2 regions of the Paenarthrobacter sp. NPDC090522 genome follow, and region 1 is predicted to be linked to the other one. Evidence: predicted binding sites of a transcription regulator. Region 1 holds the regulator's gene; the other holds the start of a gene.
The links. Region 1 encodes HrcA, which represses chaperone genes, less so after heat shock. Its sites were predicted from a motif close to TTNGCACTCGNNNNNNNCGAGTGCNAA; they were not measured.
Positions count from the first base shown of each region.

Region 1 (4,467 bases):
CAGGACTCCCGAGCAGGCGTGCCGCCACAACCTCGCCTATTGGCGGGGCGACGACTGGTGGGGGATCGGCCCGGGAGCCCATTCCCATGTTGGCGGTGTCCGGTGGTGGAACGTCAAGCACCCCACTGCCTACGCTTCACGGCTGGCGGCGGCAACGTCGCCTGCTGCGGGCAGGGAAACCCTCGACGCCGGTACGCGGGAAGTGGAGCGCATCATGCTTGAGGCGCGCCTTGGCTCGGGATTGGACGTGGATGCCTTGGACAAAGTGGGCAGGCATGCCATGGCCGGGCTGATTGCCGATGGCCTGGTGGATCCCGCTGCCGCCTTCAAAGGCCGCTTGGTGCTGACCCTCAAGGGCCGTTTGTTGGCGGACGCAGTGGTGCGCAGGATCCTGCCGGACTGACCGCCCGCGGCGCTATTTGATCCAGCGCAGGTTGAAGCGGTAGCGGTGGGGTTGGCCGTGGTTGACGCGGATGCCCGCGGAAACGGAGAAGCACGTCAGGGCCACCCAGATGGCTGTCGCGATGACCGCGAAGATGTTGCCCACAACCGGCAGCAGGACCAGGATGTTCGCCAACACGGCCGCGATGGTGGGCGGAAGCGTGAAGTTCAGGGCTTCCTTGGACTCCTGCGCCGTGAACGGTCCACGCTCGCGGAAGATCAAGTAGATGAGCAAGGACGGAAGGCAGCCGAGGATTCCACCGAAGTGCGCCAACGTGGCCCACTGCCGGTCTTCGCTTGCCGTAAGGGGCAGTGCATTCGCAGGTGCGCCATGGTACTGGGGCTGGCCTGCGGCCCTGCCCTGTTCTTCTGGAGCGTTCTCTGCCACGGTGTCTTCCCTTTGCTGTAAAAATGCGGTGTTGCTGTCCCAGAATACTGGGTCCGGACTCCCTGCAGGGACCATCCGCCCCTGAAACGGGCAGGTGTCCCTGCTCAGGGGGCGGTCAGGAAGTCGATGACTTCCTCCACGCGCCCCAGAAGGGACGCTTCCAGGTCCGCATACGTCCGCACGGCACCGAGCAAGCGCTGCCAGCCGAGCCCGATGTCCTCCGCCGTTTCGTGCGGCCAGCCGAAAGCCCTCAGGATTCCCGTCTTCCAATCCGTGCCGCGAGGCACGTCAGGCCACTGTTCGATGCCCAGTACCTTGGGGCGGATCGCCTGCCATACATCGACGTAGGGGTGTCCCACGATCAACACGTTTCCCTTGGCTCCCGGTACCTGCATGGCCTCGGCCGCAATGCGTGACTCCTTCGAACCGGCCACCAAGTGGTCCACCAGGATTCCGAGCTTGCGTTGCGGACCGGGTCCGAAGGCGGCGATGGCGGACCGGAGGTCGTCCACGCCATGGAGCGGCTCCACGACGATGCCTTCCACCCGGAGGTCGTCACCCCAGACCTTTTCCACGAGTTCGGCGTCGTGCTTGCCTTCCACCCAGATCCGGCTGGCTTTTGCCACTTGTGCGCGTTGGCCCTGGACTTTGACAGAGCCCGACGCCGTCCGGCCGGGCTGGACAGCGCCGGCCGGTTGCCTGGCGGCCGGGGGGAGCAGACGAATGGCCTGGCCCTCCAGGAGGAAGCCGAACCCCAGTTGGAAGGACCGCGTCTTGCCCCGGCGGTCCTCAAGCGACACGATGTGCATTCCGCCGGACTTCTCTACCCGGACGACCTCGCCCACCCACCCGGATTGGACGTCTTCCAGGACCATCCCGCGCTGGACAGGCACGTCCGGAAGCTGCTGTTTGACGGGTGCGGAAAGGTCCTGCGGACCCCATGTGTCGAAAGCCAAGGACTTCATACCTCTTCGCGCTGGGTTTGATGGGCCGGTACCGGGTGGAGCCGGCTCCCCGGACGTCATCCGCGGGCGTTTTCAATGCTAGCAACGGGGTGGCCCATACTAGACTTGTTAGCACTTAGGCATGTTGAGTGCTAAAAGCAAGGGTCAGCCCGGGTCCATCCCATGCCGGGCAGCCCGCATTCGGAGCGTCGACAGGAGGTGTTGCACATGAGTGAGCCGCGCAAGCTGGAAGTGTTGCGTGCCATCGTCGAGGATTACGTGCACTCACGGGAACCTGTCGGCTCCAAGGCACTGGTGGAGAGGCACCATCTGGGCGTTTCCAGTGCCACCATCAGGAATGACATGGCCGTCCTGGAAGAGGAAGGCCTCATTGCCGCTCCGCACACCAGCGCGGGCCGCATTCCCACGGACAAGGGCTACAGGTTGTTCGTGGACCGGATTTCCCAAGTGAAGCCGCTCTCGGCCGCCGAGCGCCGGGCCATCCATTCCTTGCTTGAAGGCCCCGACGATCTTGACGACATCCTGGAGCGGACAGTCAGGCTCCTGTCGCAGTTGACCAACCAGGTAGCGGTGGTGCAATACCCGCACTCCAAGCGGGCCTTGGTCCGGCATGTGGAGTTCGTGCTGCTGGCACCCAAGCAGGTGCTGGTGGTCCTGATCGCGGACACCGGCAGCGTGGGACAAAAAGTCATCGATGCCGGAACCGAGGTCAGCAACGAGTCGTTGCTGGCCCTGCGTGCGAGGTTCCTGGGCAGCATTGCCGGCACTCCTTTGGAGCTGTTGCCGCAGGTGCTGCCCTCCGTCGTGGCCTTGTGCAGGCCGGAAGTCCGTGGGGTGGCGCAGGTCCTGGCCTCCGGACTCCAATCCCTCAGCGATACCAGTCGCGAAGAGCGGATCCTGATGGCGGGAACAGCAAACCTGGCCCGCTCCAACGTGGACTTCCCCCTGAGCATCGGCCCTGTACTTGAGGCCCTCGAGGAACAAGTAGTGATGCTTCGGTTGTTGTCTGACATGGGTGATGATCCGCGCGGGGTCACCGTCAGCATCGGTCGAGAGAACCCCTATGACGGGCTGTCCGAGGCCTCGGTGGTCGCCACGGGTTACGGCTCCGGCGCCAAGGTAGGCATCCTGGGGCCCACCCGGATGGACTATCCCACCACCATGGCCGCCGTGCGGGCCGTGGCCCGCTACCTTTCCCGTATTCTCGGCGGCTGACGCCGGCCACCAACGTAAGAACCGCAGGACAACAAGGAAGAGATACTGACTTTGAGCAGCCACTATGACGTTTTGGGAGTCTCCCCGGAAGCCACCGGAGAAGAGATCAAAAAGGCGTACCGCAAGTTGGCGCGAAAACTGCACCCGGACGTAAACCCGGGCGAGGATGTCGCTGAGCAGTTCAAGGCCGTGACGCACGCTTACGAAGTGCTGTCCGACCCGCAGAAACGCCGCGTGTACGACGCCACCGGCAACGAGAACGGAACCGACAACGGTTTCGGTGGCGGCTACTCCGGGCAGGGCTTTGCCTTCCAGGACATCTTCGATACCTTCTTTGGCGGTGGCGGCGCCGGACACGCAGGTCCTGCCTCACGCGTCCGGCGCGGCCAGGATGCCCTCATCAGCGTCCGCATCGACCTCAAGGACGCGGTCTTCGGCGTCAACAAGAAGCTTGAAGTCGACACCGCGGTTGTCTGCCCCACCTGTGATGGCAGCTGCTGCCGTCCCGGAACGCACCCTGAACGCTGCGACATCTGTGGTGGCAGCGGCCAGGTCCAGCGGGCAGTCCGCTCCATCCTCGGCCAAGTCATGACCACGGCCCCGTGTGGCTCCTGCGAAGGCTTCGGCACCATCATCAAGGACCCCTGCAACGAATGCAGCGGCCAGGGCCGCATCCGCAGCCGCCGCTCGCTGACCATCAAGGTGCCGGCGGGCGTGGCAACGGGAACGCGCATCCAGCTGTCCGGCCAGGGTGAGGCAGGCCCTGCCGGAGGCCCTGCCGGCGACCTCTACGTTGAGATCCGCGTCAACAGCGATTCCACGTACATCCGCGAAGGCGACGACCTCCACGCAACACTGAGCGTGCCGATGACTGCTGCCGCGCTGGGAACGGAACTGACCCTGGAGACCTTCGATGGCGCCCAGGAAATCGACGTCAAGGCGGGCACGCAGTCGGGTGAAATCATTACCCTCCGCGGTTTGGGGGTCACCCATCTTCGTGGCTACGGCCGCGGAGACCTCAAGGTGCACTTGCACGTCGAGACGCCGGTCAAGCTGGATGCCGCGCAGGAAGACCTGCTGAGGCAGCTTGCGAAGTTGCGCGGTGAGCAGTTCACGGAAGGCAAGCTCGTAGCCAGTGGCGGCATGTTCGCCAAGCTCCGGGACAAGCTCGGTAACCTGTAGCGGTGAGCAACCCCGTCTTCTTCACCCCGGCCGGGAGCCTGGACGGACTGGGGCCGGGTTCCGTGTTCATCCTCGAAGGTCCTGAAGCCCGCCACGCCGTGACCGTGAAGCGGTTGGCCGTCGGCGAACCCGTGGATCTCGCGGACGGGTCCGGCGCCCGGCTCACTGGCAAGGTGTCCGACGCCGGCCAAGGCTCGCTTTCGGTGACGGCAACGGACGTGGTCTTCGAGGAACAACCGTCGGTGCGGCTGGTGCTGGTCCAGGCCCTGGCCAAGG
Region 1 covers NZ_JBIVXL010000001.1:254,836-259,302, reverse strand. Annotated here, with positions in the region: gene hemW (radical SAM family heme chaperone HemW) at 1-403, shown strand, start outside; gene ACIQT2_RS01180 (DUF4870 domain-containing protein) at 416-829, opposite strand; gene ACIQT2_RS01175 (DUF3097 domain-containing protein) at 934-1,785, opposite strand; gene hrcA (heat-inducible transcriptional repressor HrcA) at 2,002-3,009, shown strand; gene dnaJ (molecular chaperone DnaJ) at 3,061-4,191, shown strand; gene ACIQT2_RS01160 (16S rRNA (uracil(1498)-N(3))-methyltransferase) at 4,194-4,467, shown strand, end outside.

Region 2 (4,467 bases), on a different contig from region 1:
CCCCCAGAAGGCACAAAGAAACCCCGGCCACGCAGGCGTGACCGGGGTTTCCAGGAGCAGGCAGCTTAGTGCTGGTGGCCTGCGTGTGCGTCTTCTTCCTCTGCCGGCTTCTCGGCAACCAGGGTCTCGGTGGTGAGAACCAGGGCAGCGATCGAAGCGGCGTTGCGGAGAGCGGAGCGGGTGACCTTGACGGGGTCGATCACGCCGGCGGCGATCAGGTCCTCGTATTCACCGGACTTGGCATTGAAACCGTGGTTGGCGTCCAGGTCGGAGACCTTGGAAACCACCACGTATCCGTCGAAGCCGGCGTTCTGGGCGATCCAGCGCAACGGCTGCGTCAGGGCGCGGCGGACGATGCCGACAGCGGCAGCTGCGTCACCCTCGAGAGCCTTGACGGCGGGAGCCTCGTGCAGCGCCTTGAGGGCGTGGATGAGGGCGGAACCACCGCCGGAAACGATGCCTTCTTCAAGGGCGGCACGCGTGGAGGAGACAGCGTCCTCAATGCGGTGCTTCTTTTCCTTGAGCTCAACCTCGGTGGCTGCGCCAACCTTGATCACGCCGATGCCGCCGGCCAGCTTGGCCAGGCGTTCCTGCAGCTTCTCGCGGTCCCAGTCGGAATCCGTGCGGGTGAGCTCAGCGCGGAGCTGTGCAACGCGGTCGGCTACGTCCTGCTCGGTACCGGCACCGTCCACGATGGTGGTGTTGTCCTTGGTGACCGTGATACGGCGTGCCGTACCCAGGACCTCAAGGCCAACGGTGTCCAGGCTCAGGCCGAGGTCCGGAGACACGACCTGTGCACCGGTGAGGGTGGCGATGTCCTGGAGCATGGCCTTGCGGCGGTCGCCGAAGCCCGGAGCCTTGACGGCCACAACGTTGAGCGTGCCGCGGATACGGTTGACGATCAGGGTGGAGAGGGCTTCGCCTTCGATGTCTTCGGCGATGATGAAGAGCGGCTTGGAAGCCTGGAGGGCCTTCTCCAGCAGCGGCAGGAAGTCCTGCAGCGAGGAGATCTTTCCCTGGTTGATCAGGATCAGCGCGTCTTCGAGGACGGCTTCCTGGCGCTCTGCGTCGGTGACGAAGTACGGGGAAAGGTAGCCCTTGTCGAACTGCATGCCCTCGGTGAGGACCAGTTCGGTCTGCGTGGTGGAGGACTCTTCAATGGTGATGACACCATCCTTGCCCACCTTGCCGAAAGCCTCGGCCAGCAGTTCGCCAACCTCGTCGCTCTGTGCGGAGATCGCTGCGACGTTGGCAACCTGCGTGCCTTCGACTTCGCGGGCGTTCTCCAGCAGGCGGGCGGCGATGGCTTCCACGGAAACCTCGATGCCGCGCTTGATCTCGCCCGGAGCGGCGCCGGCTGCGACGTTGCGCAGGCCTTCCTTGACCAGGGCCTGGGCGAGCACAGTTGCCGTGGTGGTGCCGTCACCGGCAACATCGTTGGTCTTGGTGGCGACTTCCTTGGCCAGCTGTGCGCCAAGGTTCTCGTAGGGGTCGTCCAGCTCAACTTCGCGGGCGATGGTCACGCCGTCGTTGGTGATGGTGGGGGCGCCCCACTTCTTGTCCAGCACCACGTTGCGGCCGCGGGGGCCGAGGGTCACCTTGACGGTGTTGGCGAGCTTGTCGATACCGGCCTCAAGCGACCGGCGGGCAGCGTCGTTAAACGCAAGCTGCTTTGCCATGGTTGTGTCCTTTCAGAACGGAAAACCCGCACCACTGGCGGCTGGAGGATATTCCAACGATGCCTGCGGTGCGGGGTTCCAGGAAGTTACTTGACGACGATCGCGAGGACGTCGCGGGCGGACAGAACGAGGTACTCGCTGCCACCGGTCTTGACTTCGGTTCCACCGTACTTGGAGTAGATAACGACGTCGCCAACGGCTACGTCCACCGGTACGCGGTTGCCATTGTCATCGAAGCGGCCGGGGCCGATTGCAACAACTTCGCCTTCCTGCGGCTTCTCCTGTGCGGAGTCCGGAATGACCAGGCCGGAAGCCGTGGTCTGCTCTGCTTCGAGCGGGCGAACAACAATACGATCCTCAAGAGGCTTAATCGAGACCGACACTCGGATCTCTCCTTTTCATGAGCTGATTCATGGACAAAGAACAAGGGTGCCGAGGCGTGCAACCGTCGTCGCGGTGCCGGTAGCTGCCTGGCGTGGTTAGCACCCACCAAGGGAGAGTGCTAACCAAGACTCTATGTAAGGCGTTAGCACTCGGTCAAGGTGAGTGCCAGCATTTCGTCATGGGTGAACCCGGCTTACTGGTCCCTCAGGTCATCGAGGTCGAAGTCCTCGTCGTCGCCGTCCGCCGCAGAGGCCCCGCGGTTGAGGTACAGAACGATGCCGGCTGCAACGGCGACGACGCCGGAAACCACCAAGCCGATGATCCCGCCTGCGCGGACTCCGCTGTACAGCTCCCGGATGTCGCGGGCCTCGTCGGTTGCGTCATTGACACTCTTGCCCGTCACCGAATAGGCGGCGGCATTGAAGGAGTCCAACGCAAAAATCACTATGAGAAGGCCGACGCAGATCACGGCGATCACGACGCCGGCAATCAAGGCCGGGCGGGCATAGGTGGAGAGGGACCGGCCGGCGGAATGCTCTGCGGCTCCTGGATGGACGGGCTGGTTCCCGTCCGGGCTGTCGGCGTCGGAGGGCTGCGGAGCTGCGGTGTCTTCCATGAAATCAACCCTATCGGGCTGATCGGTCCGGTCTCAGCCCCGGACGCGAAACGTTAAGCTGGATGCCATGCCCAACGCTCCCCAGGAACACCTCGCGCCCTTGCTCACCACCGAAGGATGGGAACTGCTTGGCTCGCTGGGACCCTACCGGGAAGCCGACGCGCTGGCCCTGAACGCCTCGCTGCGCAAGGCCGGGCACTCCCCCGAGCTTGTGGCCGCCGTCCTGACGCAGTCGCGCCTGCGGACCAAGGCCGAGGCCAAGTTCGGCGAGTTCGCCCATCAGATGCTGTTTACCCAGGCGGGCTTGGAACAGGCCACCCGCCTCAATGTTGCAGCCCGGCACGCCGAGCGCTTCGTGAAGGCAGGGATCTCCCACGTTGCTGATCTGGGGTGCGGGTTGGGTGCCGATTCCCTGGCGCTGGCGTCCATGGACGTCAACGTGACCGCGGTGGAGATGGACGAGACGACGGCCGCCTGCGCAACCATCAACCTGATGCCGTTCCCGCATGCCACGGTGGTACATTCCGATGCCACGTCTGTGGACCTCTCCGGGGTGGACGGTGTGTGGCTCGATCCGGCCCGACGGACCACCTCAACCTCTGGAACAAAGCGAATTTGGGACCCCGAGGCATTCTCTCCCCCGCTCTCGTTCGTCGAGGGCCTGGCAGCATCCGGCCGTGCGGTGGGGGTCAAAATGGGTCCGGGCATGCCCCACGATTCCGTCCCGGGCGGCTGTGAGGCCCAGTGGGTTTCCGTGGGCGGTGACGTCACCGAAGTGACCCTGTGGTTCAACGCCGTAGCCCGCCCCGGGGTTCGCCGCGCAGCGCTGGTGATCGGCGCCCAGGGCGCTGCCGAAATCACCAGCGGCGAGGATTTCGATGGCGGTCCGGTGGCCGCCGTCGGCCCCGTGGAAGGGTTCCTGTATGAGCCCGACGGCGCGGTGATCCGAGCGGGCCTCGTGGCCGACATCGCAGAACGGATCGGCGGGCATCTTGTGGACGAACACATTGCCTACATCTGCGCCCCCGAACTCCACGACACCCCCTTTGCCCGCGCCTACCGCGTGCTGGAGGTGATGCCCTACAACGTCAAAGCCCTCAAGGCGTGGGTCAAGGCAAACGGCGTCACCGTGCTGGACATCAAGAAACGCGGCACCGCCGTCACGCCTGAAGAACTCCGGAAACAACTGCTGTCTGGGAAGACGGCCGGGAAGGCCGGCATGGCCAAAACAGCCACGCTGGTGCTCACCAGGATCGGCGAGGAGCGGGTGGTTGTGGTGGTGGAGCCGGTCAGCGTTTAGGCCTGCTCTCCCCGACATCATCAAGACCACCACCGCCATCGCTGCGAAGGCCTTCGAACGCCGCCGAGCCGGCCGGGAGGGTACGGCGAATCCGCGAACCACAACTACGTCGTCTTCTTGTCGGCAGCAGGGTCCAAGGTGCATTCGCTGACTACCTTGATGAAGCTGGTTTCCGATGATGGTGTGAACTGTACGAGCAATCCCCTCGAGCTGCGGGCATTGATCTGAATGCCCGTGGTGTTTCCGCCCATATTGTCGAAGATGTTGCCAATCTTGTAGCCCTTGCTCTCCCAGTGGGCCTTCATCCGTTCCACGGCGGCCCGGGGATCGTCAACGGGGCCACCTTCGATCTGTGTCTGATATGCCCTTCCGTCCTCACGGGCGTGAACCGAGCACGGCGGCGGGAAGAATCCCGCGGTGTGCTTGCGATCCCAAATGGGCCACTCGGCACCGGACTGCTGCACCGTGTCATCAATGGCATCCATGAA
Region 2 covers NZ_JBIVXL010000004.1:76,811-81,277, forward strand. Annotated here, with positions in the region: gene groL (chaperonin GroEL) at 66-1,679, opposite strand; gene groES (co-chaperone GroES) at 1,766-2,062, opposite strand; gene ACIQT2_RS05945 (hypothetical protein) at 2,257-2,679, opposite strand; gene ACIQT2_RS05950 (SAM-dependent methyltransferase) at 2,747-3,979, shown strand; gene ACIQT2_RS05955 (hypothetical protein) at 4,084-4,467, opposite strand, start outside.
Region 2: groES (co-chaperone GroES) is a predicted target of HrcA. The motif match lies at 2,206-2,232, and genes of this name have one in related genera.